Regions from separate parts of the Streptomyces sp. CNS606 genome, predicted to be linked through region 1. Evidence: riboswitches for the same ligand, from Rfam matches in the RefSeq annotation. Region 1 holds a riboswitch; each other region holds the start of a gene.
What was found. Region 1 has a riboswitch for cyclic di-AMP ahead of K304_RS0111140 (peptidoglycan DD-metalloendopeptidase family protein). Riboswitches for the same ligand answer to the same signal wherever they lie in the genome.
Positions count from the first base shown of each region.

Region 2: linked by a shared signal. The riboswitch ahead of K304_RS0117995 (LysM peptidoglycan-binding domain-containing protein) and the one ahead of K304_RS0111140 (peptidoglycan DD-metalloendopeptidase family protein) in region 1 are both predicted to bind cyclic di-AMP.
Region 3: linked by a shared signal. The riboswitch ahead of K304_RS0117515 (M23 family metallopeptidase) and the one ahead of K304_RS0111140 (peptidoglycan DD-metalloendopeptidase family protein) in region 1 are both predicted to bind cyclic di-AMP.
Region 4: linked by a shared signal. The riboswitch ahead of K304_RS0109685 (LysM peptidoglycan-binding domain-containing protein) and the one ahead of K304_RS0111140 (peptidoglycan DD-metalloendopeptidase family protein) in region 1 are both predicted to bind cyclic di-AMP.

Region 1 covers NZ_AUFD01000013.1:141,786-146,596, reverse strand. The annotation lists gene nirD (nitrite reductase small subunit NirD) at 1-72, shown strand, start outside; gene K304_RS0111150 (oxidoreductase) at 235-1,149, shown strand; gene K304_RS0111145 (response regulator) at 1,146-1,955, shown strand; cyclic di-AMP (ydaO/yuaA leader) riboswitch at 2,343-2,529, shown strand; gene K304_RS0111140 (peptidoglycan DD-metalloendopeptidase family protein) at 2,535-3,776, shown strand; gene K304_RS32865 (hypothetical protein) at 3,877-4,734, opposite strand.
Region 2 covers NZ_AUFD01000026.1:43,699-48,509, forward strand. The annotation lists gene K304_RS0117990 (XdhC/CoxI family protein) at 1-611, shown strand, start outside; gene K304_RS0117995 (LysM peptidoglycan-binding domain-containing protein) at 759-1,520, opposite strand; cyclic di-AMP (ydaO/yuaA leader) riboswitch at 1,525-1,706, opposite strand; gene K304_RS0118000 (YciI family protein) at 2,453-2,872, shown strand; gene K304_RS0118005 (sigma-70 family RNA polymerase sigma factor) at 2,869-4,110, shown strand; gene K304_RS0118010 (SCO4226 family nickel-binding protein) at 4,214-4,462, shown strand; gene K304_RS0118015 (GNAT family N-acetyltransferase) at 4,717-4,811, shown strand, end outside.
Region 3 covers NZ_AUFD01000024.1:58,821-63,631, reverse strand. The annotation lists gene K304_RS0117520 (hypothetical protein) at 334-684, shown strand; cyclic di-AMP (ydaO/yuaA leader) riboswitch at 1,277-1,417, shown strand; gene K304_RS0117515 (M23 family metallopeptidase) at 1,430-2,557, shown strand; gene K304_RS0117510 (macrolide family glycosyltransferase) at 2,776-3,969, opposite strand; gene K304_RS0117505 (PPOX class F420-dependent oxidoreductase) at 4,150-4,587, opposite strand; gene K304_RS0117500 (DUF5996 family protein) at 4,682-4,811, opposite strand, start outside.
Region 4 covers NZ_AUFD01000011.1:209,124-213,934, forward strand. The annotation lists partial or broken gene K304_RS28190 (aminoglycoside phosphotransferase family protein) at 1-235, opposite strand, end outside; gene K304_RS0109685 (LysM peptidoglycan-binding domain-containing protein) at 817-1,470, opposite strand; cyclic di-AMP (ydaO/yuaA leader) riboswitch at 1,473-1,630, opposite strand; gene K304_RS0109690 (response regulator transcription factor) at 2,433-3,035, shown strand; gene K304_RS0109695 (FAD-dependent monooxygenase) at 3,304-4,569, shown strand; gene K304_RS0109700 (metallophosphoesterase family protein) at 4,608-4,811, shown strand, end outside.

The DNA of each region.
Region 1 (4,811 bases):
TCGGTTCCGGTCCACCCGGTGCGCACGTCGCCCGCACCCGCCACGGCCTCCGCGGCGGCCCCCGCCGCCTGACGCCACGCCCGGCGCCGCCCTCGCCGTGGCCCACCGGCCGCTCTACCCTGGGCGGGTACGAAACAGCAGGTCGGCGCGGACGCACCGGGCCGGCACGCCGACGGCGGCGCGCAGCGGCACGCCGACGGCGGCAGGGCGACACGGCGAGGAGCGCGGCAGGCGATGGGCTGGACGGCACGCAGGATTCCCGACCAGAACGGCCGCACCGCGGTCGTGACCGGCGCGAACAGCGGTCTGGGCTATGTGACGGCCCGCGAACTGGCCCGGCGCGGCGCGCGCGTCGTGCTGGGCTGCCGGAACCGGTCGCGCGGCGAACGGGCGCTGGAGCGGCTGCTCGCGGAGGTCCCGGAGGCGGACGCGGAGCTGCGCCGGCTGGATCTGGCCGACCTGGGCAGCATCCGCGAGTTCGCGGCCGGAATGCCGGACAAGCCGCTGCACCTGCTGGTCAACAACGCGGGGCTGATGGCGATCCCGCACTCGCTGACCGCCGACGGCTTCGAGATGCAGTTCGGGGTCAACCACCTCGGGCACTTCGCGCTCACCGGTCTGCTCACGGAACGGCTTCTGGCGGCCGGCGACGCACGGGTCGTGAACGTCTCCAGCCTCGTGCACGTCGTCTCGGGCATCGATCCGGCGGACCTGAACAGCGAGCGCGGCTACCGGCGCTGGACGGCGTACGGGCGCTCGAAGACGGCGAACCTGCTCTTCACGCTGGAGCTGGCGCGCCGCACCCGGGAGCACGGCATGGTCGTGGCGGCCGCGCACCCCGGATACGCGTCGACCGAGCTGCAGACCAAGGGGCCCCGGCTGAGGGGCGACCGGACCGGCGAGCGGCTGATGCGGGCCGCGAACTCACTCGTCGGTTCGTCGGCCGAGCTGGGCGCGGCGGCCACGCTCTACGCCGCCACCTCCGCGGAGGTGGGCCCCGGAGCCTTCGTGGGGCCGCGGCTGCTGGGGCTGCGCGGCGCGCCGGGCGCAGCCTGGCGGGCGCCCTGGGCGCGGGACCCGGCGATGGCCCGGAGGCTGTGGGAGGCGTCCGAGGAGCTGACGGGCGTGCGCTACGAGGCCCTGGAATGACACACCACCATACATCGGGACACAACGGACCGGGCGAGAGGCCGACGGTGCGGGTGCTCGTCGTGGACGACGACTTCATGGTCGCCCGGCTGCACCGCGCGATGGTCGAGCAGACCCCCGGATTCGCCGTCGCCGGGGAGGCCCGGACCGGCGCCGAGGCGCTGACGGCGGTGCGCGCACTGCGCCCGGACCTGGTGCTGCTGGACATCTACCTGCCGGACATGTCGGGACTGGACGTCCTGCGCGCGCTGCGGGGCGGCCCCGGCGAGGAGACGGACACCGCGCCCGCCGCACCCGGGGTGGACGTCCTGGTGGTCACCGCCGCACGCGACGTGGAGACCGTGCGCGGAGCCCAGCTCGGCGGGGCCGTGCACTACATCGTCAAGCCGTTCGAGAGCAGGACCCTGCGGGAGCGGCTGCTCGCCTACGGGCAGCGGCGGCGCGAGCTGGCGGCACTCGCGGCGGCGGGCGAGGCCGGGCAGGCGGAGGTCGACCGGGTCTTCGGCTCCCCCGCCGGGGACGCGCGAGCCGCCGCGCCGCCGCGCGAGCGACCGGCCCTCCCCAAAGGGCTGACCGCGCAGACCGCGGCGCTCGTGCGGCGGGCACTGAAGGAGGCGCCGGGGGACCTCTCGGCGGCCGAGTGCGCGGAGCTGAGCGGACTCTCCCGGGTGAGCGCGCGGCGCTATCTGGAGCACTTCGCGGCCGGCGGCGAGGCCGAGGTGTCCCTGCGGTACGGCACCACGGGTCGCCCGGAGCGCCGGTACCGCCTCCCCGGCACCACGCCGCCCCGGACCGGACGGGACTGAGACCCGCACGAGATCGACGTATTACCGCAGAGAAGACCGTTACGTCCGATTTGGCGTTTCGGGACGGATATTGGCGCTCTGTTCCTCGCGGCGTGACGCGAATAACAGCACGGCCTCGGCGGGGCGCGCGGCGCGCCGGGGCGAAATTCGGGGCTCCCTCAACTTCCCGTCCATAGCGTCGAGTTGAGCACTCGGCACACGAAGATCGCGACAACTCAGCGAAAACGGACAGCAGCACACAGTCGTGTCGGAGTGGCGTGAAGCCCGCGTGAAGACCGTCCGTAAACCCGACTTTCTTGCCGCAATCCGAACCCCTGTGTTTTGGTTCCCTCCGCCGCCGCGCTCGTGCGGCGGCCCTGAGCCGGGACGCCGAGTCCTGCCGCCCGGACCAGGAGCCACCCGTGACCCACGAACGGCAGGAGTGGGGGACCCAAGGTAAGTGCCGCGCCGGTACGTCACGCACCGGACGGCTTGGGGTGAAGTCGCAGCGAGTGCCGCTCATGCGCTCGCACAGGCGACCGGGCAACTCCAGCCCGAACCCGACAGCTCACCTCGCAGGCGTAGGAGAGGACCACAGCCATGTCTGCACGCGGACGTCATCGTCGCTCCAAGACGCAGCGTTTCACCCGCCGCGCCACCGCTCTCGCCCTGACCGCGGGCGGCGCCGGCATCGCCCTTCCGCTCGTGACCGCCGGCGGCGCCCAGGCCGCCTCCGTGGACACCTGGGACAAGGTCGCCCAGTGCGAGTCCACCGGCAACTGGAGCATCAACACCGGTAACGGCTTCTACGGCGGCCTGCAGTTCACCCAGTCCAGCTGGGAGGCCGCCGGCGGCACCGAGTTCGCGGCCCGCGCCGACCTCGCCACCAAGGACCAGCAGATAGCCGCCGCCGAGAAGCTGCTCGCCCTCCAGGGCCCGGGCGCCTGGCCCAACTGCGGCCCGCAGGCCGGCCTGCAGCAGAACAGCGGCGACCCGCAGATCGACCCGAACGGCGGTGGCGAGGACGCCGCCGCCTCGAAGGCCGAGACCGCCGAGGCCCCGAAGCAGGCCGCCCCGAAGGCCGACACCGGTGCCCAGGACACGAAGGCCCCGAAGGACGCCAAGACCGAGAGCTACACCGTGGTCAGCGGCGACACCCTGTTCAAGATCGCCAACGCGCACGACGTGGACGGCGGCTGGAACACCGTCTACGACGGCAACCGCGAGGTCATCGGCGGCAACCCGGACCTGATCTACCCGGGCCAGGAGCTCAGCCTGAACGGCTCCGCCGCCGGCGCCACGCAGAGCGAGGCGCCGAAGAAGGACACCGCCGAGAAGCCCGAGAAGACCGAGAAGAAGGCTCCGGCGCCGAAGCAGGACTCCGGCAGCTCCGCCGCCGCGGAGTCCGCGGACACCTCCGAGGCCGAGAGCGCCGCCAGCGGCTTCTCCGCCCCGGTCGAGGCCGCCACGAGCACCCCGTACCACCAGACCGGCGCCAGCTGGTCCAGCGGCTACCACACCGGTGTGGACTTCGCCGCCTCCACCGGCACCACGGTGAAGTCCGTCGCCAACGGCACGGTCGTCTCCGCGGGCTGGGCCGGTTCGTACGGCAACCAGGTCGTCATCCAGCACGAGGACGGCCGGTACAGCCAGTACGGCCACCTGTCCTCGCTGTCCGTCTCGGCGGGCGAGAGCGTCAGCGCCGGCCAACAGATCGGGGCCGTCGGCTCCACCGGCAACAGCACCGGCCCGCACCTGCACTTCGAGGTGCGCACCGGTCCGGACTACGGCTCGGACATCGACCCGGTCCAGTACCTGCGGGCCAACGGCGTCTCCCTCTGAGACACCCCCACCCCGCACGCCGCCCGGCGCCGCCCCTCCCGGGGCGCGCCGGGCGGCGTCGTGTCAGGCCACGAGTCGTGCCAGACCCCGAATGCGCGGATCACCACCCGCCGCCGGGCCCCTGGCCCGGGTGGCCGCCCTGGCCCTGGCCCGGGTAGGGCCCGTGCCCCGGCTGCGGAGCCTGCGGCGGCGGCCCCCAGCCCGGCTGCTGCTGCGGGTGCGGCGGCTGCGCCGCCGGGGGCTGCTGCCCCCAACCCGGCCCGCCCTGGCCGCCGGGCGCCGGCGTCCACCCCGGCTGCTGCTGCGGGGGCTGATGCTGCGGATACGGAGCCTGCGGGTGCGGAGCCTGCGGGTGCTGCTGGGGCTGGCCGCCCCACCCCTGCGGCTGCCCTCCGGGCTGCTGCATCAGGCCGCGCTGGGCCGCCTGCGCCAGCCCGGCGTCCCTCTTCCGGCCCGCGCGCAGCGGCTTCACCCACACGAGGCTGGTGCCACCCGGCCGGCACACGACGGCGCCGCCCTCGGGGTGGGCGGCCCACCACAGCACCCCGGCGGGCCCGGGGTCCGCCCAGTCCATGGACCACAGGGCCGTGCGCGCCACGTAGACCCGCAGCTCCGCCGTGCCGGGGTCCTGGACCACCACCGTCGGGTTGTTGAGGCCCGAGCTGACCGTCGTCGCCCGGCAGGCCGCCCAGGGGCCGCGCTGCAGCGCCGTACGCATCTTCCGCGCGTACGAGAGCCACACGAGAGCGCCGACGGTCACGCCCACGCCGAAGGTGACGAGGTAGAAGCCGTAATCGCCGTCCATGGCCAGGAGCAGCACGCCCAGGGCCGCGAACAGCGGGGCGGCGGCGAGCACCGCCGTCCAGGCGCGGAGCGCCGTCTTCAACGACTGCGCGGTCGGCGGGAAGTCGGCCGCCGTCGCCCCGACTCCGCCCTGTTGCATGCCCGGGTCGCTCATGGCGCCGCCCCCCGTGTGAGTTCTCGCTGTGCCGTGTCCGCCGCCGTGCGCGGCAGCGGCGGCGTCCAACCAACCGA
Region 2 (4,811 bases), on a different contig from region 1:
GGGCGGAGGGGAGCCGCTGCGGCGCACCTCTCACCCTGCTGGTGGAGTCGAGCGTGCCGGCGCCGCGCATGCTGGTGTTCGGCGCGATCGACTTCGCTGCGGCGCTGGTCCGGGCGGGGAGGTTCCTCGGCTACCGCGTCACGGTCTGCGACGCCCGTCCGGTGTTCGCCACGGCGGCGCGCTTCCCGGACGCGGACGAGGTGGTCGTCGACTGGCCGCACGACTACCTGGACGCCACCGAGGTCGACGCCCGCACGGTGGTGTGCGTCCTCACCCATGACGCCAAGTTCGACATCCCGCTGCTGGAGCGTGCCCTGCGGCTGCCGGTCGCCTACGTGGGCGCGATGGGCTCGCGCCGCACCCACGAGGACCGTCTCGCCCGGCTGCGCGCGGCCGGCCTCACCGAACTCGAACTCGCCCGGCTGCGCTCGCCCATCGGCCTGGACCTGGGCGCGCGCACACCCGAGGAGACGGCGGTGTCCATCGCCGCGGAGATCGTCGCCGGCCGCCGCGGCGGCTCCGGACTGCCGCTGACCGGGGCCCACACCCCGATCCACCACGACGGTCCCGGGGCCCGCGGCGGGCCCCGGCCGATCGGCTCCGTCGCCTGAGCCGGCGGCGCAGCCCGGCTGCTGCGTCACCCGACTCCGGCGACGGCTCCCGACCACCGCGGCGCGCAGCCCCCGGGCACGACGAAAGCCGCCTCCCACCTGCACGCCGGTGGGAGGCGGCCGTCGAGTGGCCCTCGAACGTCAGGCTCAGTAGGGGCCGTTGACGTTGTCGATGCTGCCGTAGCGGTCGGCCGCGTAGTTGCAGGCGGCGACGATGTTGGCGACCGGGTCGTACTGGTCGTAGGCCGTGCCCTCGACGTGGTAGGCGTCGAAGGTGGGCTTGATGACCTGGAGCAGACCGATGGACGGCGTGCCGTTCTGGGCGTTGATGTCCCAGTTGTTGATGGCGCTCGGGTCACCGCCGGACTCACGGATGATGTTGCGGTGGATGCCGTCGTAGGAGCCCGGGATGCCCTCCTGCTCCATGACGGCCAGCGCCTCGCGGATCCAGCCGTCCAGGTTGTCCGGGTAGGTGGCCTGGTCGGCCGACTCGCCGGAGGTCTCGGTGGAGGACTGCTGGGCCTCGCCGCCCTTCTGGGCCGCCGCGGCCTCGAGGGTCAGTTCCTGGCCGGGGTGGATCAGGTCCGGGTTCCCGCCGACCGTCTCCTTGTTGGCCTCGTAGACGGTCTGCCAGCCGCCCTTCACGTCGTGCGCGTTGGCGATCTTGAAGAGGGTGTCGCCGGAGGCGACGGTGTAGCTCTCGGCGGCGGCGGTCTGCTCCGCCTTGGCGCCGGTCTTCACGGTCTTCACGTTGGCGGCGGCCGGCGCGGAGGCGGGGGCGGCCTGGGCGGTGCCCGCTGCGGCGATCGGCGCGGCGACGGCGCCGCCGGCGGCGAGCGCGACGGAAAGGCGGGAGACCTTGCGGGAATTGAGCAGATGACGCGGGCGGCGGTGACGGCCACGGGACATGGTGGTGAATCCTCTCCTACGCCTGCGAGGTGAGCTGTCGGATTCGGGCGAGAAGAGTTGCCCGGCCATGTCCCGTCGCGTGGGGGCGCGATGAGGCATGGCTTCACCCCAAGCCGGCCGTCGTGCGGCGCGGCGCTTACCTGGTTCCCCCGCTCCTGCCGTTGCTGACTACTGCGCTTTTCCCTGATGCCGGTCGGCAGGATTCGGCGTCCCGGCGCGGGAACCTCCGCCATGACGTGCGGAAGCGAGCACATAGGACCACAGTCGATTCGGCGGAGACAAGCTGCGGGAAAAGGTGACCTTCGCGTCTGTGATCTTTACCGGCCGGTGTTCCTCGACGCTATGCGATGAAGCATTTTCCGAGCGTGAGAGCGGTGAATCTCCGGGATTTCCTAATCGTCAGGCACCGCAGGCGATTTGGCCGCGGGACGCATCCTGGGCCGTCCCGGTTCCCAAGATCGGCCATGGCGCGATGTGAGTCCCGCCACAAGGGACTTGGGGCGTTCCTTATGTCCACCTATTTCCAGCTCTCCCGCCGTGGAGTGGTGTTGGCGGTGCGAGGGAAGCGTGGAGAGGGTGCATGTCGGACTTGCGTGTTTTGCCTGGCACCTCCGCCTACGGTGACGCCCGCGCGACGCCCTTCCGCCCGTGCGTCCCGTCCTCGCGGGCGACCTGTACCGGACGAGGGGCGCCGTGGCCGTGGCCGTGGGCGCGGGCAGGGGTACCGCTCGCTCCGGGGAAACCGCGTGTTACCGGGCGCGGTGGGCGCCGGGCCGCGATAATGGGCCCGTGACCGGGCCGTGATCCGGTCGAGAGCGGTGCCCGAAGTTCTTCCGGGATTTCTTCCCCCGCGACGTCGAGACCCGCCGCACCGCTCCGACGTCTCCGGTGAGAGGCACCCGCAGGGGAGCCGCCGACGAAGGAGTCAGACCATGAAGTACATGCTGATGCTGATGTCAGCCCAGAAGTACTACGACGCCATGAGCGGAAACCCCTCCCCGGGAGCCCCCGCCTGGTCGGAGTCCGAGCTCAAGGTCATGTTCCAGCACATGGAGAAGCTCAACCAGGACCTCGTCGCGTCCGGTGAATGGGTCGACGCCCAGGGACTGGCGGAGCCGTCCCAGACCCGTCTGGTCACCGCCGACAAGGACGGCCGTCCCGTGGTCTCCGACGGGCCCTTCGGGGAGACCAAGGAGGTACTCGCGGGCTACTGGATCGTGGACGTGGAGACCCCGGAGCGCGCCTACGAGATCGCCGCCCGCGCCTACTCCTGCCCCGTCCCGGAGGGCTCCGACCCGGAGCCGGCGGTCGTCGTCCGCCCCGTCCCGGACGGGCCGCCGGACCAGGCGTGACCACCGACCCCCGCATCGAGGACCTGCTGCGCCGCCACGCGCCGCAGGTCCTCGGCGCGCTGGTCCGCCGCTACGGCCACTTCGACGCCGCCGAGGACGCCGTCCAGGAGGCGCTGCTCGCCGCCGCCGTGCAGTGGCCGGCCGAGGGCCGGCCCGAGAACCCGCGCGGCTGGCTGATCCGCGTCGCCTCCCGCCGCCTCACCGACCAGCTCCGCAGCGACTCCGCACGCCGCCGCCGCGAGGAGGCGGACGCCGCCCTGGCCCCGCCGGACGCGCTCGTCGCCCCGCCGCCCGGCGAGGACGCCGCCCCGTCCGACGACGACACGCTCAGCCTGCTCTTCCTGTGCTGCCACCCGGGGCTCACGCCGTCCGCGCAGGTCGCCCTGACCCTCCGCGCCGTCGGAGGCCTCACCACGGCGGAGATCGCCCGCGCCCACCTGGTGCCCGAAGCGACCATGGCGCAGCGCATCAACCGCGCCAAGCAGCGGATCAGGGCCTCCGGCGCCCACTTCCGCACCCCGCCCGGGGCGGAGCGGCAGAACCGGCTCGCCGTCGTCCTCCAGGTCCTCTACCTGATCTTCAACGAGGGCTACACCGCCTCCTCCGGGACGGAACTGCTGCGCGACGACCTCGCCGCCGAGGCCGTCCGCCTCACCCGCCTGCTGCGCAGCCTGCTCCCCGAGGACGGCGAGGTCGCCGGGCTGCTCGCGCTGATGCTGCTCACCGACGCCCGCCGCGCCGCCCGCACGGGCCCCTCGGGCGAGCTGGTGCCGCTGGCCGAGCAGGACCGGGCCCGCTGGGACACGGCGCAGATCGAGGAGGGCACCGCGCTGGTCGAGTACGCCCTGCGGCACACCCGACCCGGCCCCTACCAGGTGCAGGCCGCCATCGCGGCCCTGCACGACGAGGCGGCCGACGCCGAAACGACCGACTGGCCGCAGACCCTCGCCCTCTACGACGTGCTCGACCGCACCTGGCCCAGCCCGGTCGTCCGGCTCAACCACGCCGTCGCGGTCGCCATGGTGCGCGGGCCCGAGTTCGGCCTCGCACTGCTGGACACGCTCCGTGACGACCCGTACCTGGCCCGCGGTCACCGCCTCGCCGCCGCCCGCGGCCACCTGCTGGACATGGCCGGCGACCGCGAGGCCGCGCGCGCCGCCTACCGCGAGGCCGCACGCCGCACGCTGAGTGACCCCGAGCGGCGCTACCTGCTCGTACGCGCCGCTCGCCTCGCCTGACACGTCACCGCCTCGCCCGGCGGGCTGGCGGTGGACCGCCGCCCGGGAGGAGTATGGAGACGGACCCCACGCAGGGGGGAACGACCCCCGGAGGTGCATCACGATGGCCCGCTTCATGGACGTCCACGAGGGGATGAAGGGCATCACCGCAGACGAGCTCAGGGAAGCCCACGCGGCCGACCTGGCCATCGAGGGTGAGGAGAACGTGCATTTCGAGCGCGCCTGGGCCGACCCGGAGTCCGGCGTCGTCTACTGCCTGTCCGAAGCCCCGTCCCGCGAGGCCGTGCAACGCGTCCACGAACGCACCGGCCACCCCGCCGCCCACATCCACGAGGTGCCGCTCACCGTCTGACGCCCCGCGCGCCGTCCGATCCGCCTCCCCGGGACGACCGCCCTGGGCAGGCGGCACGGGTGATGCCGTGGCTGAAGCCGGACGGCGCCCTCCACCTCTTCGGACAGCCTCTCGACCCGACGCAGGTGCGGGCCGGCCACGCGATGGCTGCCGACACCGTGCGCCGGATCCCCGGTTGTCCTCTCGCCCACCCGGCGGTTTCGCCCGCCTCAATCTCCGTTGACGACGTGAGCCGCAGCGGGTTCGCTGGGCGCGTGTCCCGCTTACGCGTCGAAAGGGTGGACGGCGACGCCACCGTCCACGACTGGCAGCACGTCCACAACCTCGTCATCCCCACCCACCACCGGTC
Region 3 (4,811 bases), on a different contig from region 1:
CTCCGGGCCTGTACCCCCTTGTGGGTGACACGGCTGATCCGGGCGGGTGACTTCGGGCCGGTGGGCCTCGTTGTCTCTGGCATGGCTGTGATGCTCACGCAGTGGTCGCCGGTGCCCTGGTCGGGAGAAACGGTTCCCCGTCCGGCTCTTCCGCCCCCGGCGGATGCCTCCGCGCCCACGCCCATCTACGAGACGCTCGTACGCGAGTGGTCCCTGGCAGGCCGCGCCGTGCCGGGACAGGGAGGCCGTCACGGCCGCAGCGAGCCAGTGGAGACCGGCGCGCGGTGGTGGCGCACGGAGGAGGGGCGGCCGTCCTACGGGGCCCCTTCGCCGGTGGCGCCCGGTCCTGCCGCGTACGGCGGCGGGGTGTACGGCGGCAACGGGGGCGACCTGTACGGCGGCAACGGCGGTGACCTGTACGGCACTTCGGTTGAGCGGTACGGCTCCTCCGCGGAGCGGCACGCCACCGGTACGGAGGGGTACGGCACCTCCGCCGCCCCCTACCGGAGCGTCGCGCCCTACGTGGGCGTCTCCGGCTACGGCGACGGGGGCGACGACGCGGGCGGCCGTGCAGCGGAGGCGCGACCGGCGAAGGGTGTGGCCGGCGAGACCGAGGCGGCGGCCGCCGATCCGGGGGAGGCGGAGGAGAGTCAGCCCGCGTGGGAGCGCGTGGCGATTCTCTGACGCATCCGGGGCGGTTCGGTGCCGTGGGGCGGTGGCTGGTGTGTGTGGGTGCGGGTCGGGGGCGTGGGCTGCGGTCCGGGCCGACGACCCGGAAACCCATGATGTACGGGCCGCGTTCTCGGCGAACGGTGGGCACGACTCGTATTGCGCGGCCCACACATCACGGGCAAGTGTTTCCGGGCGCATCGACCCTCCCTCCGCCCACGCCCCCTCACGTCCGTCGCGGCCGCGGCCCACCCCCGTGCTCTTGAGGGGGAGGAGATCGGGGTCGGTTCCGGGTCGGAAGGCCGGTTCGGTCACGGAGGTTGGGGTGGAGGAGCTGACGGTCCGTTGGTGGAGATTCGGTGCCGGTCGTCGTGATCCACTCGTGATCACCCACGGAACCGGCGTGCTGACGGGGCGTGTTGGTGCGTCCGTATTGCTCCTCGGTGGGCGGGAAGTCCCTGCCAAAGCGTAGGCAAAATCAGCGACCCGGCTTGGTTTCCCGGCTGCGGGTCTATTAACGTTCGATAACGCAGCGCGGTCGTCACTGCCGTCACTCCAGGCGGCACCGTGCGCCGTCGCCTAATCCCGCACGTGGGTCACGCGAGTCTCACCGCTCGCGCCGGCACACCGAGGGAGCCGGGGAACCACCTTTCAGGGGTGAATCGGCGGTCCCGCCCAAGGACCGCTGTAGGAGACCTTCCTGCTCCGAACCCGTCAGCTAACCCGGTAGGCGAGAAGGAAGGAAAGGAGAGCGCCCCCAGTGGCGTCCACCAGGCATGCCCCCGAGGCCCGCGACCTCTACAGAAGCGGATACCTCGGCGACACCGACCTCACCACCGAGTTCCCCCAGTTCGAGGAGTCCTTCGACGCCACCGGCGCCTACACCGTGCCGACCGTCTACGGGCCGGAGCAGGACGGGGCGTACGACGGGTGGAACCCGACCGCCGAATCGGTGCGCCCGGTGCGCGGCCGGCACCGCGTGGCGAAGCAGCGCGGCGGGGTGGCCCGCAGCGGTGCGGTGCTCGGGGTCGGCATGATCGCGGCCGTCGGCGCGGGCGGAATGGCCACGGCCAAGGACAAGCCGGCCTCCGTCACGATGGCCGACATGTCCTCCCTCGCCGGCTCGGTGGCGGACGAACTGCCCAGCGAGATAAGTGACCTGGTCCCCGGCGTCGACGGCTCGGCGGACACCACGACGGTCGCCGCTCAAGCGCCGCTCACCCAGGCCGGGTTCAGCACCGAGACCGCTGCTCCGGAGGGGGACGCCGGGGAGTCCCTGCGGGCCCGCATCCTGGCGCAGGCCGCCCAGCAGCAGTCGGCCGCCGACGCCACCGTCCGCGAGGACGCCGTCGACACCGCGCGCGCGGAGGCCGCCGAGGCCGCCGCGAAGAAGGCGGAGGCCGAGCGCAAGGCGGAGGCCGAGCGCAAGCGCGAAGCCGCCGAGGAGGCTCGCCGCAAGGCGGAGGCCGCACGGCTCGCCGAACTCGCCCGCAGTTACAGCGTGCCCCTCTCCTCGTACACGCTCAGCTCCGGCTACGGCGCCGGCGGCAGCATGTGGGAGAACGACCACACCGGCCAGGACTTCGCCGCGCAGACCGGCACCCCGGTGATGGCTGTGCACAGCGGCACCGTGAAGGAGGCCGGCTGGGCCGGCTCGTACGGCTACCGCGTCGTACTCGAACTCGACGACGGCACCGAGGTCTGGTACTGCCACCTGTCCTCGATGAACGTCTCCGCCGGGTCCGAGGTCAACACCAAGGACGTCATCGGCAACGTCGGCTCCACCGGCAACTCCACCGGACCGCACCTCCACCTGGAGGTCCGGCCGGGCGGCGGTTCGCCCGTCGACCCGCTGTCCTGGCTGCGTGGGAAGGGACTGAACGTCTGACACCTTCCGCTCCACGATTCCCTTCCCACGTCCCTGATGCAGGGACGGTGCCGCCGCCTCGTGCCCGTCGAGGCCTGTGACACCTCCTCCCCCCACCGCAGTACTCGGCGACAAGGAGGGGCGAGGCGGCGGCAACCGGGAACCGGGGCCGGGCGGCCATCGAGACTCCGGCGGTCCTGGCGGACCACCCCCCGACGCCAGGGCCGTCGGACCCTTTTCTAGCGCTGGTTCAGCAGGGCTTCCAGGAGGTCGGCGGCCCGTGTGGTGCCGCCCTCCGCGCGGGCGTCCTCGCGCAGCCGGGCGGACCGTCGGGCCACCTCGGGATCGGAGGTGAGGGCGGTCAGCGCCGCGCGCAGCGACGCGGCGTCCGCGTCTGCGGTGTCGAGGCGGCGGGCCACGCCCAGTTCGACGAGGCGGTCAGCGTTCTGGAACTGCTCCGCGCCCTGCGGCACCGCGATCATCGGCACGCCCGTGAAGAGCCCTTCGCTGCTGCCGCCCATCCCGGCGTGCGTGACGAACGCGTCCGCCTGCCCCAGAATCGCCAACTGCGGTACCCAGGAGTGCACTTCGACGTTCGCCGGGATCTCGCCCAGCTCGGACGGGTCGACGTAGCGGCCGATCTGCAGCACCACGTGCCAGCCGGGGAGGCCGCCGAAGGCGGCCAGGCACTGCCGGTAGAACTCCGGCTGCCGGGTGTACGCCGAACCGAGCGACACGAGCAGCACGTTCTCGGCCCCGGCCGGACGGGTCCACGCCCCCTGGTCGGCGCGGTCCCCGAAGCAGGGCCCGACGAAACTCACCACATCGGGGTCCACGAGGTCGGCGTGCGGCTGCATCGCCCGGGGGATCATGGCCAGTGCGCGGTCGGGCAGCCCGACGAAGGACGGGCCGTCCGTCGTGGTCGCGCCGGACGCCTCGGCCCAGGCGGAGACGCGGTCGAAGTACTCCTGCGCGCCGGGCAGTTGCAGGATCTGCTTCAGGACGGCCTGTTCCTCGTCGTGCCAGGCCACGTACGTCGGCGAAAGCTGCACCGCGGGGCGGCCCTGCCGCTCGGCGAGGGCGCGGACGGCGTAGCCGCCGATGTCGTACAGATAGAGGTCGGCGGGATCGTCCTCGTACACCGCCTCGATCTGCGGGAGCACGTGCATCGCGTCGTCCAGGAACACGCTCATCGCGCCGACCGGGTCCTCCGGCCAGTCGTTGTCGGTCACCGGGAGCGTCGAGTCGAACGGCACGAACGTGGCGCCGGTGCCGGTGACGAGATCCGCGACGGCGTGCCCGTTGGCGTAGGTCACGCGGTGGCCGCGCGCCACCAGTTCGCGGATGATCTCCAGGCTCGGCAGCACGTGGCTGACGGCGGGCACGCCGACCATGGCGATGTGGGCGCGCGGGTGGGAGCGGGGCAGGTTCATGAGTCTCCTCGAGGATCTACGGGCGTGACGGCATCGGCCCGTGGCGAAGGCCCGGGCACGGGTGACGGTGGCGGCGCGCTGCGCCGCGCCGTCTCACTCGTAGATCTGCAGGAAGGAGCACATGCCGGCGAGGTTAGCCCGTGGCGCTCCGGGCCTCCACCGGATTTCCGCCGGGCGGGGTCAACGGCGGGGCTGACCGTAGGCGTGGCGGACGTGGAGGCGGACGACGAGGCGGCGGTCCGTGACCATCGAGCGGCGGTACTGGTTCCAGTCGCCGTGTTCGCCGGAGATCGCGCGGTAGACGTCGACCAGTTCCTCCACCGTCGCGTCGTACGGGTCCGCCGCGACGGGGGTCAGCTCCGCGTCGCCCTCGGCGACCGTCCAGGACCAGCCGTCGGCCGTCGTGACGTGGTAGCTCGCGCGCGGGTCACGGGCGAGGTTGCGGGTCTTGGCGCGGTCCGCGGTGACCGACACCCGGACGATCCGCTGCTCCGGGTCGTACGCGTGCAGCACGTTGGAAAGTTGCGGCCGGCCGTCCCGCTTCAGCGTCACCAGAACGCCCCGGTTCTGGTCCGTCAGCAGCGACAGCAGCGCCTCCTGCGGCACCTTCTCGTCCATGTCTCGCTCCTCCGCGCGTCGGGGAAAGGGCGGCGGCGCCCCCGCACGCCCCTTCCCCCGATCCTCGCAGGCCAAGCCCGCTGCGGGAGACGGCTCAGCGCCGGGCGTCCCAGCGGCCGGGGTCGTCCTCCAGTGAGGCCCGCGCCCACCGCCCGTGCTCGGCGGCCGCGGTGTAGGTGTCCTGAAGGAAGGACATCAGCGCGCCGTCCGGGTCCGGGGACGTC
Region 4 (4,811 bases), on a different contig from region 1:
GGACGCGGTCGGGGTGGGGGAACGACACCTTCAGCACGCAGCGCCGCCCGGCGGGTCCGGACACCGGGAGGACCACCCCGATGCCGCCGTGCGCCGCCTCGCCGTCCGGTACGCAGTCCCACTGGTCCAGCAGGGCCTCCACGAGGCCCGGCAGGTCCGCCAGCCATCTTCTGCCGGAGGCTCCCTCGCGGTCGACGATGCTCCGCGCGAACAGCAGCGGGATTTCACGTGCCATCGGGGCAACGTACGGCCGCGCGCGGAGGGGAGGCGCTCCGTCGTCGTGGATGTAGGAGGACCACTGAGCGCCCCGCCGGGGCGGAACGGGGGGCGTGCTCGCTGGAGTCGGACGTCAACGCGCCGTGAACTTTGCCGGGTTCTGGCAATGTGCGAGTCCTGCGCTGCGTGTCACGATGAGGCCCGCAAGGCAGCCGGCACGGGGGTGCGGCGCAGGAGTCCTCGGCGCGTCAAGCGTCGGGTTTCCCTCGCCGGTCCGATCGGGCCCGCCCGCGGGAGGGGATCGGACACCGGCTGTCTGTGCAGGTGACGGGCATGGTCGCCGATACCTCCCACGGGGGTGGGGGTATCGGCGCCGCCACGCCGGAGTCACCTGCGGCCCGAGGGCGGGCCGTGCCGGGGAGATCCCCGGCACGCCCGGTCGGGGGGAGGGTGACTGCCGGGCCAGGTTGCCCGGTTCTTGCCTCGGGGGAGGAGACGGGGGGAGGAGACGGGGGAGCGGTCCGCGCCTGCGCCGGAGGGGGAGCCGGGCGGGCGCGGACCGCGGAGCCGGAAGGGTCGTGCGTGCGGCCTGACGGCGGGTCAGCGGATCACGAGCTGCTGACCGGGAAGGATGAAATCGGGGTCGTCGCCGACGACCGAGCGGTTGTCCTGGTAGATCTGCTGCCAGGTGGTGCCGTACGCGACGGCGATGGCGCCGAGGGTGTCACCCGAGCGGACGGTGTAGTCCGACCCGGTCGGCTGCACCGGTTGCACGGGCTGGGACTGCTGCTGGGGAGCCGACGGTGCCGCAGGCGCAGGCTCCGGCGCCTGCTGCTCCGGCACGCCGGTGTCGGGGGCCACCTGAGCAGGGGGAGCCCCTGCGGTCAGCCCGCCTTCGCTGCCGCAGACCGGCCAGGCACCCGGGCCCTGCATCTCCAGCAGCTTCTCGGCCACGGCGATCTGCTCCTGCTTGCTGGCCAGGTCCGCACGCGGGGCGTACTGCGTGCCGCCTGCGGCCTCCCAGCTGGACTGGGAGAACTGCAGCCCGCCGTAGTAGCCGTTGCCGGTGTTGATGCGCCAGTTTCCGCTGGACTCGCATGCGGCGACCTGTTCCCAGGTGTCGACGGAAGCGGCTCTGGCGTTCGACGCCGACATCAGCGGAAGCGCGACCGCGGCTCCCGCCGTGCTCACCAGGGCCGCGACGCGTGCGCGGGTGCTGGACAGGTGTGCCCGGTACTTGCCAGTGAACAGCATGTTCGTCTCCTCACCGACGCCTGCGAGGTGAGCTGTCGGGCTCGGGCCGGAGAGTGCCCGTCCGTCCGCTGACGCGGGCGGATACGCCCCGAGCCGCTCCCTCCTTCGGGTGCGGCGGCCTACCTGGGTCCCCCGCTCCTGCCTACGGCGCTCACGCGACGAAGTGTCCCCGGCCGCCGGCAGGATTCGGCGTGACGACCGCGGTGCCCGTCAGGCGACGAGCGATGCGACGGTAAGCACATCGCACCGGCGTGTTCAAAAACCGACATACAGGGCGTCCGGGTGTTCCGGTGTTGCGCCGAACCGGTGATTCCGCAGGTGGTGACGGTGTGTCGGACGTGCATGCCGCCCCGCGAGCGTCACTCCTCTGGAGGGAGGCCGAACGCGCCGCCGCAGGGCTTCTCCTGACGTGGCGTCGAGCCGGCCGATCGCCTGCGGGGAGCGGTTCGCCGGGACGAAGGGGCCGGACGTTCACCTTGTGAAGAGACGGAGTGTGACCGTGGAAGCGCCGGGCCGGAGTCGTGGGTGTTACAGCTGATGCTCACGTGTCGGCTACGCGTGACTAGCACACCCGAGAAGCTCAGGTCCAGCTCAAATCGACATCGGCCTTCCCGGCATAGCGGGAGGTAGACCGACATCCTGGGCGCCTTCTCTTTGTGAAGGACCATTGACCGGTCTCAAGTCGGTCTGTAACTCTACGGAACGCAGGCGGTGCGGTCGACCGCCTTGGGCATCCACCCTGGAGCAACGCCGAACGGGGGTGAACCGACAGGGGTGGAGCACGGCAGAGCGTCCGAGAGGATTCTGCTGTTCGTTTGAATTTGTGCCGACACTGGGGTTGGAGGGGTGGCACCCTCCGGGGCGTTTTCGCGGTACGGGCCAGTGTATGTTCACATTCAAGCTGGGACTTCGGCGTGCCTGGAAACCACGGGCTCACCGGGTCCACGCGGGGAGTTCAAGCAGTGACAATTCGCATCCTAGTGGCCGACGAACGTCGCCTGATCTCGGAGACCCTGGCCGAAACCCTCAAGCAGGTACGGGACTTCGACGTCGTGGAGACCGTCAACGACAGCCGGCAGATCGTCCCGGCGGTGCTGCGCGTACGTCCCACCGTCGCCGTCCTCGGCGCGACCACCACGGGTCGCGACGAGCTCCACCTCGCCGACGAACTGCGCGCCGCCGCACCCGACTGCGGCATCGCCGTCATCGCGGCCGAGCCCAGCAGAGCGGTCCTGGACCGCGCCATGGCCGGTGTCTTCAGCGTCATTCCGCACCACGCCCGTTTAACTCATCTGGTGCATGCCATCCGGGGCATCGTGGCGGGTTGTCCGACGATCGACCCGTCCCTGCTCCGTCCTCCCTCCCGCAACAGCCGCCAGTTGAACGACCGGGAGAGAGAAGTGCTGAGACTGACGGCCGGCGGAGCACCGATCAAGGAGATCGCCGCGGAGCTCTATCTGTCACCCGGCACGGTCCGCAACGTCACCTCCAGCGCCATCAAGAAGCTGGAGGGGCGCAACAGGTTCGACGCCGCCCGGATAGCGAACAGCCGCGGCTGGCTCTGACCACGCCATCGCCTCAGCCCCTCTCCTCGGTCCTCCACGTCCGGCGCCCCGCCGCGACGCACGCCCGGATGACTCCGGACGCCGCCGGTGCGCCGCTGCGGTGACGTCAGCTTGCGGCGACCCCCGGCCGGGAGGCGACCGGAACGGACGGGACGGTGACCGATGTCATGCCACACGCGACAGAAGTCAGCAGCCTCCCGGGTGGCGTTGTGCCCGCCCCACGGCGTGGACATCCTCTGTGCCTGAGATGTGGAGAGAAGGCAGAGCGGTGCGCGTTGCAGGAGTGGAGGACCGGCCGCGCATCGTTGTGGTCGGTGCCGGTATCGGCGGACTGGCACTGGCGGCCGCACTCACCGCGTCCGGTACGCGGTGCGAGGTCTTCGAGCGGGAGCGGGAGTCGGCCGGGGACGGCGCGGGTGAGGAACTCGCGCCGAACGCGGTCCGGCCTCTGCGCCGGCTCGGCCTCGGACCCGTACTGAGGGCCTGCGCCGTCCGCGTGGAAGGGACCGAGATCCGCGGATGGGACGGCCGCCCCGTCGCCCGGATCCCCCACGGCGTCCCCTGCGAACGGCTCTTCGGCGCGCCCTACTACACCGTCCGGCACACCGACCTTCGCGCCGCCCTGCGCGAAGGCGTCCCCGCCGGGGCGCTGCACACCGGCAGGACCGTGACCGGACTGACCGAGGACGCCGACGGCGTGACCCTGCACTGCGCGGACGGCGGCACGCACCGCGCCCACGCGGTCGTCGGCGCCGATGGCGCGCGGTCCGCGGTGCGCGCCGCGATCAGCCCGGAGACACCTGCGCCCAGGCCGACCGGACTCACCGTTCACCAGGGCCTGTTGCCCGTCGAACGCCTCCCTCGGGCGGTGGCGCGGGACGCCCTCGTCCGGCGCTGGCTCGGCCCCGGCGCCCATCTCGTCTGCTACCCCGTCGCCGGGGGCGCCCAGGTCGCCTTCACCGCCACCGCGCTCCGTCCGGACGACCCGGACGCGGCGGACGCCCCCAGGCCGGCCGATCAGCCGGCCGATCAGGGGACCGCGGTCGCCGAACCCAAGGATCTCGTCCAGGACTTCGGGCACTGGCGCGGCATCCCCGCGCAGCTCGCCACCGCGGCCGCCCGCGGCGCGGGAACCGTGCGACGCCTCGTCCCGCAGGAGTGGGAACCGCCGGCCCGCTGGAACACCCGGCGGACGGCGCTGCTGGGCGACGCGGCGCACCCCGCGCTGCACCTCGTCCCGCAGGGCGCCGCGCAGGCGCTGGAGGACGCCTTCGACCTCGCCGCATGCCTGGCCGGGGCGCCGCGCGACGGACTGCCCGAGGCGCTGGCCCGCTACGCGTCGTTGCGCGCGCCGCGCGTGGCCGCGGTGGAAGCAGCCGCACGCGAGGAGCGCGCGGGCCTGCTGCTGCCCGACGGGCCGGAACAGCGGGCCAGGGACCTGGCGCTGCGAGGCCGTTCCACCCTCCAGCACCTCGCCCCGCTCTACGCCTACGACACCGGCCGCCCCGGACAGGGGTACGCGACCGTCGGTTAGGGGTTGTCGCACTCCGGGGCCTGCGATGGAGTGGACGTGTGTCTGAGAACCGGCCGGGAGGGCTCTTCGCCGTCAGCGACCTGCACGTCCGTTACGCCGAGAACCGGCGGATCGTCGACGAGATCAGGCCGCAGTCGGACGCGGACTGGCTCATCGTGGCCGGAGACGTCGGCGAGACGGCGGCCGACGTGGAAGAGGCGCTGCGCACGCTGAGCCGTCGCTTCGCCAAGGTGGTGTGGACG